DNA from 3 places in the Vibrio sp. TBV020 genome. Region 2 is predicted to be linked to each of the others. Evidence: predicted binding sites of a transcription regulator. Region 2 holds the regulator's gene; each other region holds the start of a gene.
The links. Region 2 encodes CRP, which controls carbon source genes, mostly activating them, when cyclic AMP is high. Its sites were predicted from a motif close to TGTGANNNNNNTCACA; they were not measured.
Positions count from the first base shown of each region.

Region 1: the regulator CRP is predicted to act here: its motif matches at 2,007-2,022, upstream of AAFX28_RS21590 (CTP synthase).
Region 3: the regulator CRP is predicted to act here: its motif matches at 1,684-1,699, upstream of recB (exodeoxyribonuclease V subunit beta).

Region 1 is NZ_JBEEAQ010000003.1:2,975,518-2,979,810, forward strand. Features, by position in the region: gene eno (phosphopyruvate hydratase) at 1-203, opposite strand, end outside; gene AAFX28_RS21590 (CTP synthase) at 281-1,921, opposite strand; gene mazG (nucleoside triphosphate pyrophosphohydrolase) at 2,068-2,880, opposite strand; gene relA (GTP diphosphokinase) at 3,183-4,293, opposite strand, start outside.
Region 2 is NZ_JBEEAQ010000003.1:446,870-451,162, reverse strand. Features, by position in the region: gene AAFX28_RS10000 (hydrolase) at 1-386, shown strand, start outside; gene AAFX28_RS09995 (YheU family protein) at 427-639, shown strand; gene AAFX28_RS09990 (phosphoribulokinase) at 722-1,591, shown strand; gene crp (cAMP-activated global transcriptional regulator CRP) at 1,833-2,465, shown strand; gene AAFX28_RS09980 (DUF1338 domain-containing protein) at 2,679-3,470, opposite strand; gene astD (succinylglutamate-semialdehyde dehydrogenase) at 3,676-4,293, opposite strand, start outside.
Region 3 is NZ_JBEEAQ010000003.1:912,080-916,372, reverse strand. Features, by position in the region: gene recB (exodeoxyribonuclease V subunit beta) at 1-1,575, opposite strand, end outside; gene recC (exodeoxyribonuclease V subunit gamma) at 1,873-4,293, opposite strand, start outside.

The DNA of each region.
Region 1 (4,293 bases), 2.5 Mb from region 2:
ACAGCTTTAAGAACACCTTTACCTAGGAAACGAGCTTTGTCGCCGTCACGTAGCTCAAGAGCTTCACGTGAACCAGTTGATGCGCCAGATGGAGCAGCAGCCATACCTACGAAACCGCCTTCTAGGTGTACTTCAGCTTCTACAGTTGGGTTACCACGTGAATCGATGATTTCACGACCTAGAACTTTAACGATCTTAGACATTGAATGTTTCCTTCTCGTTGAATATATAATGTCAAAATTAAGGGCAGCAGCACTACTAACGCTACTGCCCGTATCCTTTACTTCTCTAATTCGCCGCGTTGGTATTCACCAGCCGCTTTCACGAAACCTGCAAATAGTGGGTGACCATCGCGAGGTGTTGAAGTGAACTCTGGGTGGAACTGAGCCGCTACAAACCATGGGTGAGCTGGGTTCTCAATTACTTCTACCAGTTTCTTGTCTGCAGATAGACCTGATACTTTTAGGCCTGCTTTTTCAATCTGTGGACGAAGAACATTGTTCACTTCGTAACGGTGACGGTGACGTTCATGAATCGTCGCGTTACCGTATAGTTCACGAGCTTTAGTACCTTTCTCTAGGTGACATAGCTGTGAACCAAGACGCATAGTACCACCTAGGTCAGAGGTTTCAGTACGTTCTTCAACTTTACCTTCACCATCAACCCACTCAGTGATTAGACCAACAACTGGGTACTTCGTCTCTTTGTTAAATTCTGTTGAGTGTGCACCTTCCATACCCGCAACGTTACGCGCGTATTCGATAAGTGCTACTTGCATGCCTAGACAGATACCTAAGTAAGGTACTTTGTTTTCACGAGCGTATTTTGCTGCAAGGATCTTACCTTCAACACCACGGTCGCCAAAACCACCAGGAACAAGGATTGCGTCAAGGTCAGCCAGTGCTTCTTCACCTTTTGACTCAACGTCTTGAGAATCTACGTATTTGATCTTCACGCTTAGACGGTTCTTAAGACCTGCGTGCTTCAGTGCTTCGTTCACTGACTTGTATGCGTCTGGTAGTTCAATGTACTTACCAACCATACCGATAGTCACTTCACCCGTTGGGTTCGCTTCTTCGTAGATTACTTGTTCCCACTCAGACAGATCAGCTTCAGGAGCTGTAATGCCAAAGCGTGTACATACTAGGTCATCTAGACCTTGAGATTTGATTAACTGAGGGATCTTGTAGATAGAATCTACGTCCTTCATAGAGATTACTGCTTTTTCTGAAACGTTACAGAACAGAGCAATCTTCTTACGTTCGTTCGCTGGGATCATACGATCGCTACGACAAACTAGGATGTCTGGCTGGATACCGATAGACAGTAGCTCTTTTACAGAGTGCTGAGTCGGTTTAGTTTTCACTTCACCCGCTGCTGCTAGATAAGGAACTAGAGTTAGGTGCATGAACATTGCGCGCTCACGGCCTAGTTCAACTGCTAGCTGACGAATCGCTTCCATAAATGGTAGAGATTCGATATCACCAACCGTACCACCAACTTCAACGATAGCTACGTCGTGGCCTTCAGAACCTGCGATTACGCGGTCTTTGATAGAGTTAGTGATGTGAGGGATTACTTGGATAGTTGCACCTAGGTAATCACCGCGACGCTCTTTTGCTAAAACGTCTGAGTAAACACGACCTGCAGTGAAGTTATTGCGCTTAGTCATCTTGGTGCGAATGAAACGCTCATAGTGACCAAGGTCAAGGTCAGTTTCAGCGCCATCTTCCGTGACGAACACCTCACCGTGTTGAGTAGGGCTCATTGTGCCTGGGTCAACGTTAATGTAAGGGTCAAGCTTCATCATAGTCACTTTAAGACCACGAGCTTCTAGAATAGCCGCAAGAGATGCTGCTGCAATACCTTTACCTAGAGAGGATACAACCCCGCCAGTAACAAAAATGTAATTTGTCGTCATGTTTAACCTGAAATTGGTTGAATGAGGGAAAATGGATTTCTTCTGGACGGGATATAAATATACCAGAAGCCCTTAACCGCCACAACGTGAAATCTATCACACTGCAATTTTTTATTTTTTGCTTCAAATCAAATTCGAGTATCGAGTTATTCGTCTCTGTTTTGCAGCGCTTCTTTCATTTTGACTTCATCCCAGAACCTATCTAACTGTTCTAGATTGAAATCCGTTAACTGTTTACCTTGCTCTGCGACGATGGCTTCAACACCTTTAAATCGTCTAGAAAACTTTAAGTTCGCTTTACTTAATGCGACTTCAGGATCTTTACCTAAATGCCTCGCTAAATTTACGGTAGCAAAGAGTAAATCACCAAGTTCCAGTTCCACTTTTTTCTCATCGACTGAGACTTGAAGTGCCTCTTCCATCACTTCTTCGATTTCTTCTTGAACCTTGCCGACAACCGGCCCTAGCGAATCCCAATCAAAGCCAAATTTGGCACATTTTTTCTGTATTTTTGTAGCACGTGAAAGCGCCGGTAATGAAGCTGGTACTGAGTCTAGAATACTTTCTTCAGATTTGCCTACTTTGGCTTTTTCTTTCGCTTTTTCCGCTTCCCAATTGGCATTAATCTGCTCGTCATTCTCAAATTTGGTATCAGAAAACACGTGAGGATGACGTCGAGTTAATTTTTCATTGACGGTTTCAACCACTTCCGAAAAATCAAACAAGCCCTGCTCTTTCGCCATTTGGCTGTAAAAGATGACTTGGAAGAGTAGATCACCTAATTCTTCTTTGAGATTCGACCAGTCGCGTTTTTGAATCGCATCCACCACCTCATAGGTTTCTTCGATGGTATACGGCACAATGGTGTCAAAACTCTGTTTGATATCCCACGGGCACCCCCTCTCTGGGTCACGTAGCTGCGCCATAATCTGTTCTAATTGTTCAATTGGGTGACTCATCTTCTGTTCCTTTAAATCTTTTTATCTAAAGAAAAAGGTGAGCAGTAAAAACTACTCACCTTTAATTTTTATCTGTCATCCTCACAAATGAAACCTGAAAAAGTTGGGGTTCTCTGATCACTTGAAGAGATTCCCTATCACGTTCGTCCCTCACTATAGGGAATGACTGTTTTCCACTTTCACTAAGTAATTGTTACTTTAACAAGGCAACAAGTTTTTGCGACTCCTGAGCATAGCTCGCCTATGTGATGGAGCAAGAAAACGCAGTTAACGCCGTAAAAGTGACAAGTACGACGTGAAAGTTAGCCTAGGCGCTTGACGCTCATAACATCCTTGATCTGCTCAACACGTTTAGAGACACGCGTTAAAATATCAACACTGGTAACCTCTAAATCAAAGTCCATAATCGACATTTGCGTACGGTAATCGACTCGACTCTTCATGCTGGTGATCTTAATTTTCTCGTTAGCATATAGCGTGGTGATATCTTTTAATAACCCGCCACGTTCCATCGCTTCTACACGTACCGTGATGATGTAAGAACCAACAAAACCACTGCCCCAGACTGTATCGATAATACGTTCAGCTGCGTGATGTCTTAGCTCTTCTAGCTGCTCACAGTCTGCACGGTGAACTGAGATACCACGGCCTTGAGTAATGTAGCCAGCAATGTCATCACCAGGGATAGGCTGACAGCAACGTGCAAGGTGAGTCATTAGGTTATCAACACCTTCAACAACTACCGCGTCTTTCTTAGGGCGACTTTGTGCTGGTGCTTTATTGCCAGCCTCTTTCAGCTTCTCTAACGCTTGCTGATCTTCTTCTTCCGCTGTTGGCTTGTTTACCAAGGCATTGATGTGGTTGATGATCTGATTAATACGTAAATCGCCACTACCAACGCCTACATAGAGCTCGTCAGGGGTGTTCATATTGAAGCGCTTAAGACCATATTGCTCTGCATCTTTAAGCGTTGCACCAATCTTGACAAGTTCTTGTTCTAGAATCTCACGACCCGCTTCTAAGTTCTTCTCACGACTTTGAGCACGGAACCAAGCATTAATCTTAGCGCGTGCACGGCTGGAGGTAACGAAGCCAGTGGTAGGGTTTAACCAATCACGAGATGGGTTTGGTTCTTTGGCAGTGATGATCTCAACTTGATCGCCCATAGCCAACTTGTGAGTAAACGGAACGATACGGCCAGCCACTTTGGCCCCGATACAACGGTGACCAACCATAGAGTGGATATGGTAAGCGAAATCAAGTGGTGTTGCGCCCATCGGCAAGTCGACCACGTCACCGCGAGGCGTAAACGCATAGACGCGATCATCAAACACCTGACTGCGCAGCTCATCAAGCATTTCTCCTGAATCTGACATTTCTTCTTGCCAATCCAGTAGCTTACGCAGCCAAGTA
Region 2 (4,293 bases):
GCGCACTGCAAAAACAACATCTGCTGAAAGGCGAGTTAGGCCTGAGCTATCACAGCATCAAACGAGTCACGAGATTGTATGAGTTTGATGATTTGATTACCGCTCCCCTGCACGGTTTCAAAGATGCAGAGGATTACTACCATAAATGCTCTGGGATTCATCGCTTAAAAGAGATCACTCTTCCAACCCAGATCATTCATGCTAAAGACGATCCTTTTATGACCGATGCGGTGATCCCCAAATATGTCTTGCCGGATAACATCGACTACCGCCTTTTCGAGCAAGGTGGACACGTCGGTTTTGTCACTGGTAGTGCAATAAAGCCCCGTTTTTGGTTAGAAGAAGCGTTGCCCGCCTACTATGAAAGTCTGGCAGTTTCGGCATAATACCCAGCGTCTACAACGAACATAAAATCTAGAGGTATTTATGATTGTTCCTTGGCAACAAATTGACCCGGACACACTGGATAACTTAATCAAAGAATTCGTCCTACGCGAAGGCACTGACTATGGTGCTATCGAGGTCTCGCTACAAAGTAAAATCGACCAAATCAAGAAGCAGCTTGAGTCCGGTGAAGCAGTCGTTGTTTTCTCTGAATTGCATGAAACGGTCGATATCCAACTCAAAAATAAATTTTAGAGAACCGCATACAGTGACGCCCCATTAAAGCGTGTTATAGTGGGCGTCGATTACAGGAACGTATTCTCAGACAAGGTTTGTCATGTCAGCAAAACACCCAATTATTGCCGTTACTGGTTCTTCCGGTGCCGGAACTACCACTACCTCTGAAGCTTTCCGCAAGATGTTCAACATGATGAACGTCAAACCTGCATGGGTTGAGGGCGATAGTTTTCACCGCTTCACCCGTCCAGAAATGGATGTAGAGATCCGTAAAGCTCGAGAACAAGGCCGCCACATTAGCTATTTTGGTCCACAGGCGAATGACTTTGGTGGGTTAGCTGAGTTCTTCCGTAAATATGGACAAGAAGGTATAGGCCAAGTTCGTCGCTATCTACACACCTTTGACGAAGCCGTCCCTTACAATCAAATGCCAGGTACATTTACTCCTTGGCAAGACTTACCAGAAAACTCAGATGTACTATTCTACGAAGGTCTTCATGGTGGCGTAGTCGATGGTGATGTCAACGTAGCTCAACATGTCGATTTTCTGATTGGCATGGTACCCATCGTAAACCTTGAATGGATTCAAAAGTTCGTACGCGATACCCGTGATAGAGGCCATTCTCGTGAAGCGGTAATGGACTCCATTGTTCGCTCAATGGATGATTACCTAAACTACATCACACCGCAGTTTTCTCGTACTCATATTAACTTTCAGCGCGTACCAACCGTCGATACTTCTAACCCACTTAATGCGAAAGGAATCCCTAGCTTAGATGAGAGCTTTGTCGTGATCCGCTTGCGTGGTATCAAGAATGTCGATTTCCCATATTTACTCGCAATGATTGATGGTTCGTTTATGTCCCGTCATAACACCATTGTTGTCCCTGGTGGCAAGATGAGTTTTGCGATGGAATTAATCGTACGCCCTATTCTTCAACAACTCATCGAAACCGGGAAAATTGGCTAATACTCATGGCTAGAACGCGATTACTTTTCATACCGTGATCATGTGCACAGTTTTGCGTAGTAAATACACCGCTTGACCCGATTAAAATCAAGAAATCGTTTTCGAAAAAGGATACTATTTCTTACCGAAACACAAGATAGCTTGCAGCATTTGTAAAGTGCTCTTATCCTAGTAAGCCTATTTAAGGCTTTGCTAAAACATGGAAAGCGACAAGCGTACCCTGCAGAGGAAGTGAGATATTATGGTTCTAGGTAAACCTCAAACCGACCCAACATTAGAGTGGTTCCTTTCACACTGTCATATTCATAAGTACCCATCAAAAAGCACGCTAATTCACGCGGGCGAAAAAGCTGAGACGTTGTACTACATCGTTAAAGGCTCTGTTGCGGTTCTTATCAAGGACGAAGAAGGTAAGGAAATGATCCTTTCTTACCTAAACCAAGGTGATTTCATCGGTGAGCTTGGTCTATTCGAAGAAGATCAAGAGCGTACTGCTTGGGTTCGTGCTAAATCTCCTTGTGAAGTAGCGGAAATCTCTTTCAAGAAATTCCGTCAGCTAATCCAAGTTAACCCAGACATCCTAATGCGCCTTTCTGCGCAAATGGCAAGCCGCCTACAAGTGACTAGCCAAAAAGTGGGTGACCTAGCATTCCTAGACGTTACTGGCCGTATCGCTCAAACGCTACTAAACCTAGCGAAGCAACCTGATGCGATGACTCACCCAGACGGCATGCAAATCAAGATCACTCGTCAAGAGATCGGTCAGATTGTTGGCTGTTCACGTGAGACAGTAGGTCGTATCCTGAAGATGCTAGAAGAGCAGAACCTAATTTCTGCACACGGTAAAACTATCGTGGTATACGGTACTCGTTAATCCCAATTAACGTTTAAAAAATTTAAAAGCCACCAATGGAGACATTGGTGGCTTTTTTGTTTATTTGCGTCATCCCCGAGAAGGAGGGACGACTGAGTTGGGGATCTCTGCAAGCAAGAAAGCCAACCGATGAAGATTCCCTACTCCCTCCTGCGTCGGTCTATGGAATGACGTCTATCTCCCTAGGGGCAAAGCCGTTTTCACTTCTGCTTTTTATCCGTTGGTACTTTCAAAAATCTTATCTGCAGATGCTGCTACAAATCCTGGGTACAACTCACCATTCGCCATTGGGTAGCGCTTAGCAAATTCATAAAAACCACCAGGAATGATTTCCGTTCCTTCAGCAAATGACACTGCGACTTTGTCAGCCATAGTAGAAGATTGCTCTAGCAATACATCTGGAGAGCCTTTCACTTCACCGCCCGATTCATTGATAGTGAAACCAGCTTGGCGAAGATGATCATTAACACCTTTCACTTCATCAAAGGCGTTCAATTGATTCACACTCACAGTAAAGTGGTTCGCACCGTAACCATGTGCTGCGAGCCAAGAAGCGTATTCACTCTCTTTCGCTAGCGTTTGGAAATCTTGATAACTCAACTCCCATAAACGGCCACCCCACAGGAAGTCAGCACCTTTTAGATCATGGGTGTCCAATTGCTCTACAAGCTTGGCAACGATCGCCTGAAGCTCGTCAGAACACTCATTCACTTTAAGCTCACTGATAAACACTTTAGGTTGTTTAGGATCAGGATGTTCAAAATGCTTAGCCACCAGCTTCTTGCTTTCAAACTCATAATCACCACATGGTTTATAGCCAGCATCCAAGAAAGGCTGAGCCAGTGTTGCAATACCTAATGGCTCAATATTAAAGGTTCGCAGAGCAATATGGTCATTGATGAGAGCCTCATCTTCTTGTAGAAGTTGATGCACTTTTTCAGCAGAAGGACACAAGCGTTGAATATAGTCCGTCCATAACTGTTGGAATAAAACATCTGGCGTCATAACGCCTCCTTGTATGGGGTTGTTTACGTTATAGAGTTAGGTCGTTGTTATCGTTATTCGTTTAATTTTTGGTATAAAAGAGGCTACCAAACCGACTTGTCCAGATAATCAGTTTGATAGCCTTCAACCTGTGACGTTAAAACCTCCCTGCTCAGGGAGGAAGAAGGGAATTCCCTTAATTTAGGTTCTTACTGACCTAATATTTTTATAGCTCTACCCCTGGGCTCAAGGTCGCAGGAAGAATCGTTTCTCCGCCTTCCATCGATGCCATTGGGTAAGCACAGTAGTCTGCTGCATAGTAAGCACTTGGTCGTAAGTTGCCCGACGCACCAGGACCACCAAATGGTGCATCACCACTTGCGCCCGTTAGCTGACGGTTACGGTTCACGATACCCGCTCGGATATGGTCAACAAAATATTCCCACTCGCCATCGTCAGTAGAAACTAGACCAGCGGATAAGCCAAAACGTGTATCGTTTGCTAGCTCGACTGCTTTTTCTAAACCTTGGTAACGAACGACTTGCAGCAATGGACCGAAGTACTCTTCATCAGGCAATTCAGCAATCGCTGTCACATCGATAATGCCAGGCGTCACAAATGCTGCTTCACCTGCCTGTGCTTCAATCAAACTCTGACCACCCAGTTTTTGCAGATTGGATTGTGCTGCAAGGATAAAGTCAGCCGCAGCTTTAGAGATCTGCGGTCCCATGAATGGCGCAGGTTCAGCGAATGGCTGATCAACACGAATCTTGTTCGTCGCTTCTACTAGCTTGCTTACTAGTAGGTCACCTTTCTCACCGACTGGAACATACAGACGACGAGC
Region 3 (4,293 bases), 470 kb from region 2:
CGCTTTAGACATTGCTTGTAGGTATTCACCTTTCGGAAGTGGCTTATCTTCAGCTTCCTGCAACCAATAAGTCAGTGCCGGTTGCTTTTGGCCCCCCATAGTCCAAATACGTTTTTCTGCGTTTGGGCTGTGGTTTACAGGGTGAAATGGAATATCTTGGTCATAGATAAATGGACTACTCGGTAAGGAAAACACTTGGTTTACCGCAGCTACCATGTCAGCACTTGAACGCCAGTTTGTCCCTAAGGTAAAGTGCGAAGAAACCTGATTACGAGCCTTAATATAGGTAAATATATCTGCGCCACGGAAACCATAAATAGCCTGTTTTGGGTCGCCAATCATAAACAGGCCACACTCAGGGTTATCTAAGTAAATACGACTAAAAATACTGTACTGCAGTGGGTCGGTATCCTGGAATTCGTCGATCATCGCCACCGGGTAAAGCTGACGAATACGCGTCGCTAATAGCTCAGCCTCATCTTGATCGATGGCAGCAGATAAGTTGGTAAGCAGATCATCGAACGATAACCACTGTTTTTGTTGTTTAGCTTTCGCTAGCATCTCTCGGCAATGTTCAATCGCATGAGCAAGAATCGGCGCTTTTAAACTGATAGGTGCCGCTAAGAAATCTTCGATTGCAGTGAATACTTGATGTTGAGGCGCACTGCCTTTCGGTGTTTTATCCGTCAAGACATTCTGAGCGAATTTCTCTAGCTTGTCTGGATAATCATAGCCCGTAGTTTCGGTCGCAGCCCATACAGACACAGCTTCTAGCCATGTTGGTAATGACTTTTTGGTATAGCTACGCTTGTTAATATCAGATTCACTAATCAAAGCTAAAAAGTCATCTTGGTGTTCACGCCATAACGCTTTTAGCTCATCAATTTTAGTTAAATTCTGTTGATGAAGATCCCCTAAACTTCCCGACATCGCTGCGACAGAAAGGCTCAATGGCGCTCCTGTCAGATAACCTGAGACATCGCTTAAGAGATTAGCTGGTGAATTCCAAATTCGACGAACTTCCCCTGCAAGATTAAGCGGTAACGGATAAAAGTTTTTACGCCAGTAGTCCGCCACAATTTGTGCTTTTAAATGGCTTTCATCCGTAACAAACTCATTGTTAAATCGACTGCCCGATTCAAATGCATTCTGCGTGAGCATTCGCTGACAAAAACCATGAATGGTGTAAACCGCAGCTTCATCCATTTGACGTTCAGCTTGAAGGAGGATGTCGGCCGCTTGCTTATGATCGACAACTTCTTCTAACAGTGGCTTTATAACCGGATCACTACTTTGGCCTCGTGCGAACGCTAAACGCGCATCATGAATTCTTGCTCGAATACGATCACGCAGTTCAGCCGTTGCCGCTTCAGTAAAGGTCACAACCAGTATTTGGTCGACCGTCAATGGCACTTGATGCTGAGTTTCAGGACTACCATGCCCCAAAAGCAACCGTAGGTATAAGCCTGCGATAGTAAAGGTTTTTCCGGTTCCCGCAGACGCTTCAATAAGCCTTGCGCCATGTAGGGGAAAAGTCATGGTATTAAGTGGAGTAACCATTGACGTTGTTGTCATAAAATTCTGCCTTTTCGCTGAAAACTTATGGATCCGATAAGGAATAAGTGTGATCCAGACTTAAAAACTGTTGTTATTCATATTTATCCTACAAAAGTTAGGATGTAATGAGATCTTTCTCACGGCAGAAACTGAGTCTAGCCGTTAGTATGCGCGCCATGTGTTGAGCAGCTTTAACGTTGCAACAAACCAAAAGAATCATGGTCCCTCTGACCTGTGGCCGTACAGCGAACGCCCTACACTATAATGATTTACTGGCGGCCACTTATTTTCCTTACTGCTCTGTTTCCAAAGACTTTATTGTAAATCTTCATTGTCTGTCGCTTCTAGGCGTGCGGTTTGCAGCACGAGCGCCGTCATTGTACGTAGCTGTGCGGCTAGCTCATCATTCCAGTTAGGCCAAATTCGGCTAATGTAAGGGTTGTTGCCTTCACCTGTCGCCATAAAGCTATCGTTGAAAGTATCCGCCATTTTCTTTAGAGACTTTTCTTCATCATCAACCCACTTACCACGACTAAAACCCGCTTCAACACAAGCAAGGGCCGTTTTAGGGAAATAAGCTAAGGGTTCAGTCATCCCTTGATAGAACAGTCTTACTAATTCAGAAAGCAGTGAAGTCGCATAGCTTGCATCTGAAATTGGCGGGTAGGCCAAATGCACCACACCCTCTTTCTTATCGTAACCAATCATATGAGTGCGTTTACTTTGCCCCATGGCTGACATCGCTAAATGATCAATCCATGCCGATAAGTAGTCTTGTGAGCGGATTTTCCCGCTGCGATAGCGTATCAACCCTGATTGATAGTGTTGGGTTAACCAACCTGTTAGAAAGATTTTCTTATCCTCACCTAACACATCAAGCGTTAACTTCACCTCTAGGTCATCGCTGGCCGCGCCACAAAGAAATGTGAGTTTATCCACCAGCTCTTCTGCTTGAACTCGGTTTGTTTCAAATTCAATATCGCCAAATGCACCGACAGGAAGTTTACCCTGAGCACGCTGTTCATCGACAAATGCCTTAATGACTGCTTTGGTGTCTTGCTCGTGATCTGCTTGTAGGTGTTGTTTTAATAGGCTGTCGAGCAAGCTATCGCGCATTTGGTAGCTTTCCAAACCGTTGAGAATGAAAGGTTCATCATCTTCCATCACAGGTAGCGGTGGCTCAAACATCACTTTCAAACGACGATTAAAGAAGTACTGGACTGGCAAGCGCCAAAAACGTTGCAGTTCAACAAGATCTAAATCGAGTGGATACGTCGCATCCAATAAGTAGTCTTGTAAGCGTTGATTAAACTCGCCACTCACCTGACCTTGACGATTGGCCGCAGGTAACCACTCCTTGGCATAGCTTGGTGAATCACCTAAAAATGCGCTACTACTGAATGGCACCATAGAGTGGTGTGTCACGAGTTCCTCTAACAAGTGCTTACCAGAATCATCACACGCTAATAGCTCATCACCTTGTAAGCAATAGTTCTGATGGCAATATTCCATAAGCTCAGAGACCAACACTGACGACACTCGCTCAGTGTTATCTTGGATAGAGCGGCCAACATAACTAATGTAAAGAGTTTGCTGAGCAGAAAGAATCGCTTCCAAAAATAGATAGCGGTCATCGTCACGACGGGAACGGTCACCAGGTTTAGTGCGACCATTCATTAAATCAAACCCTTCTGGCGGTACCGAACGTGGATAAACGCCATCATTCATACCGAGCAAACATACCGCCCTAAATGGAATAGAGCGCATTGGCATCAAAGTACAAAAGTTAACCTGTCCAGCAAGAAAACGCTGACTTACCCGAGTGCCAGACAATTTATTTTGCAGATATTGAGCAATAATGGCTGGTGCCAGAGGCTGCTCAAAGGCTGCATCGGATAACTGCTCTTTTAAGTTAGCTAATGTATCTCGAATCGACTTAAGCGCCGCTTCTCCTTCAAGCTCTACCGAGAAAAAGTCATCAAGAAGTAGAGTTAACACTTCCCGCCAATCATCAATAGATTGTGTTTGCACCAATTTTTGACGGTAATCGCTGATAGTTTCAATAAAGTGAGCCAGTTTCCCAGCCAGTTCTGCACCCAAACCTTGCACTTCGTTATAAGGTGCAAGAGTTCCTGTAGAAGATTCAAACAAACCTGCAGACTCAGGCATCGCATAGCCTAGCAACATACGCTCTATACCAAACTGCCAAGTATTCTGTGCCGTTTCAGGTAAATCAAACTCCTGCCCAGTCGAAGGGTTTAGCCCCCAACGAATCCCCGACTCTTCTACCCATTGTTTGGCGAGAATAAATTCATCTTCGGTAAGCGCAAATCGCGTCAATATCGCAGGTGTTTCTAGAAGTTCAAGTAATTCTGAGGCCAAGCAACGAGTATTTGGCAAATTAACCAACTGCATAAAGGCATTAAGTATTGGGCTTTCTTGATCAGCTGTTCGGTCAGAGATTGAATAAGGAATAAAACGCTCACCAGGCGCATTACCAAACACAGCCTGAATGGCAGGGCTATAAGCATTAATATCCGCTACCATCACAATGATGTCGCGTGGTTTTAGGCTAGCGTCAGCATCAAACATTGCCAAAAGTTGATCATGCAACACTTCCACTTCACGCATCGGGCTATGACAAGCGTGCAAGCTGATTGAAGTATCACCAAGCGTAACCACTTGTTTGTGTGAGCTGCTCTCTAATTGATTATCGTCTTGATGCTCTTCTAGGTT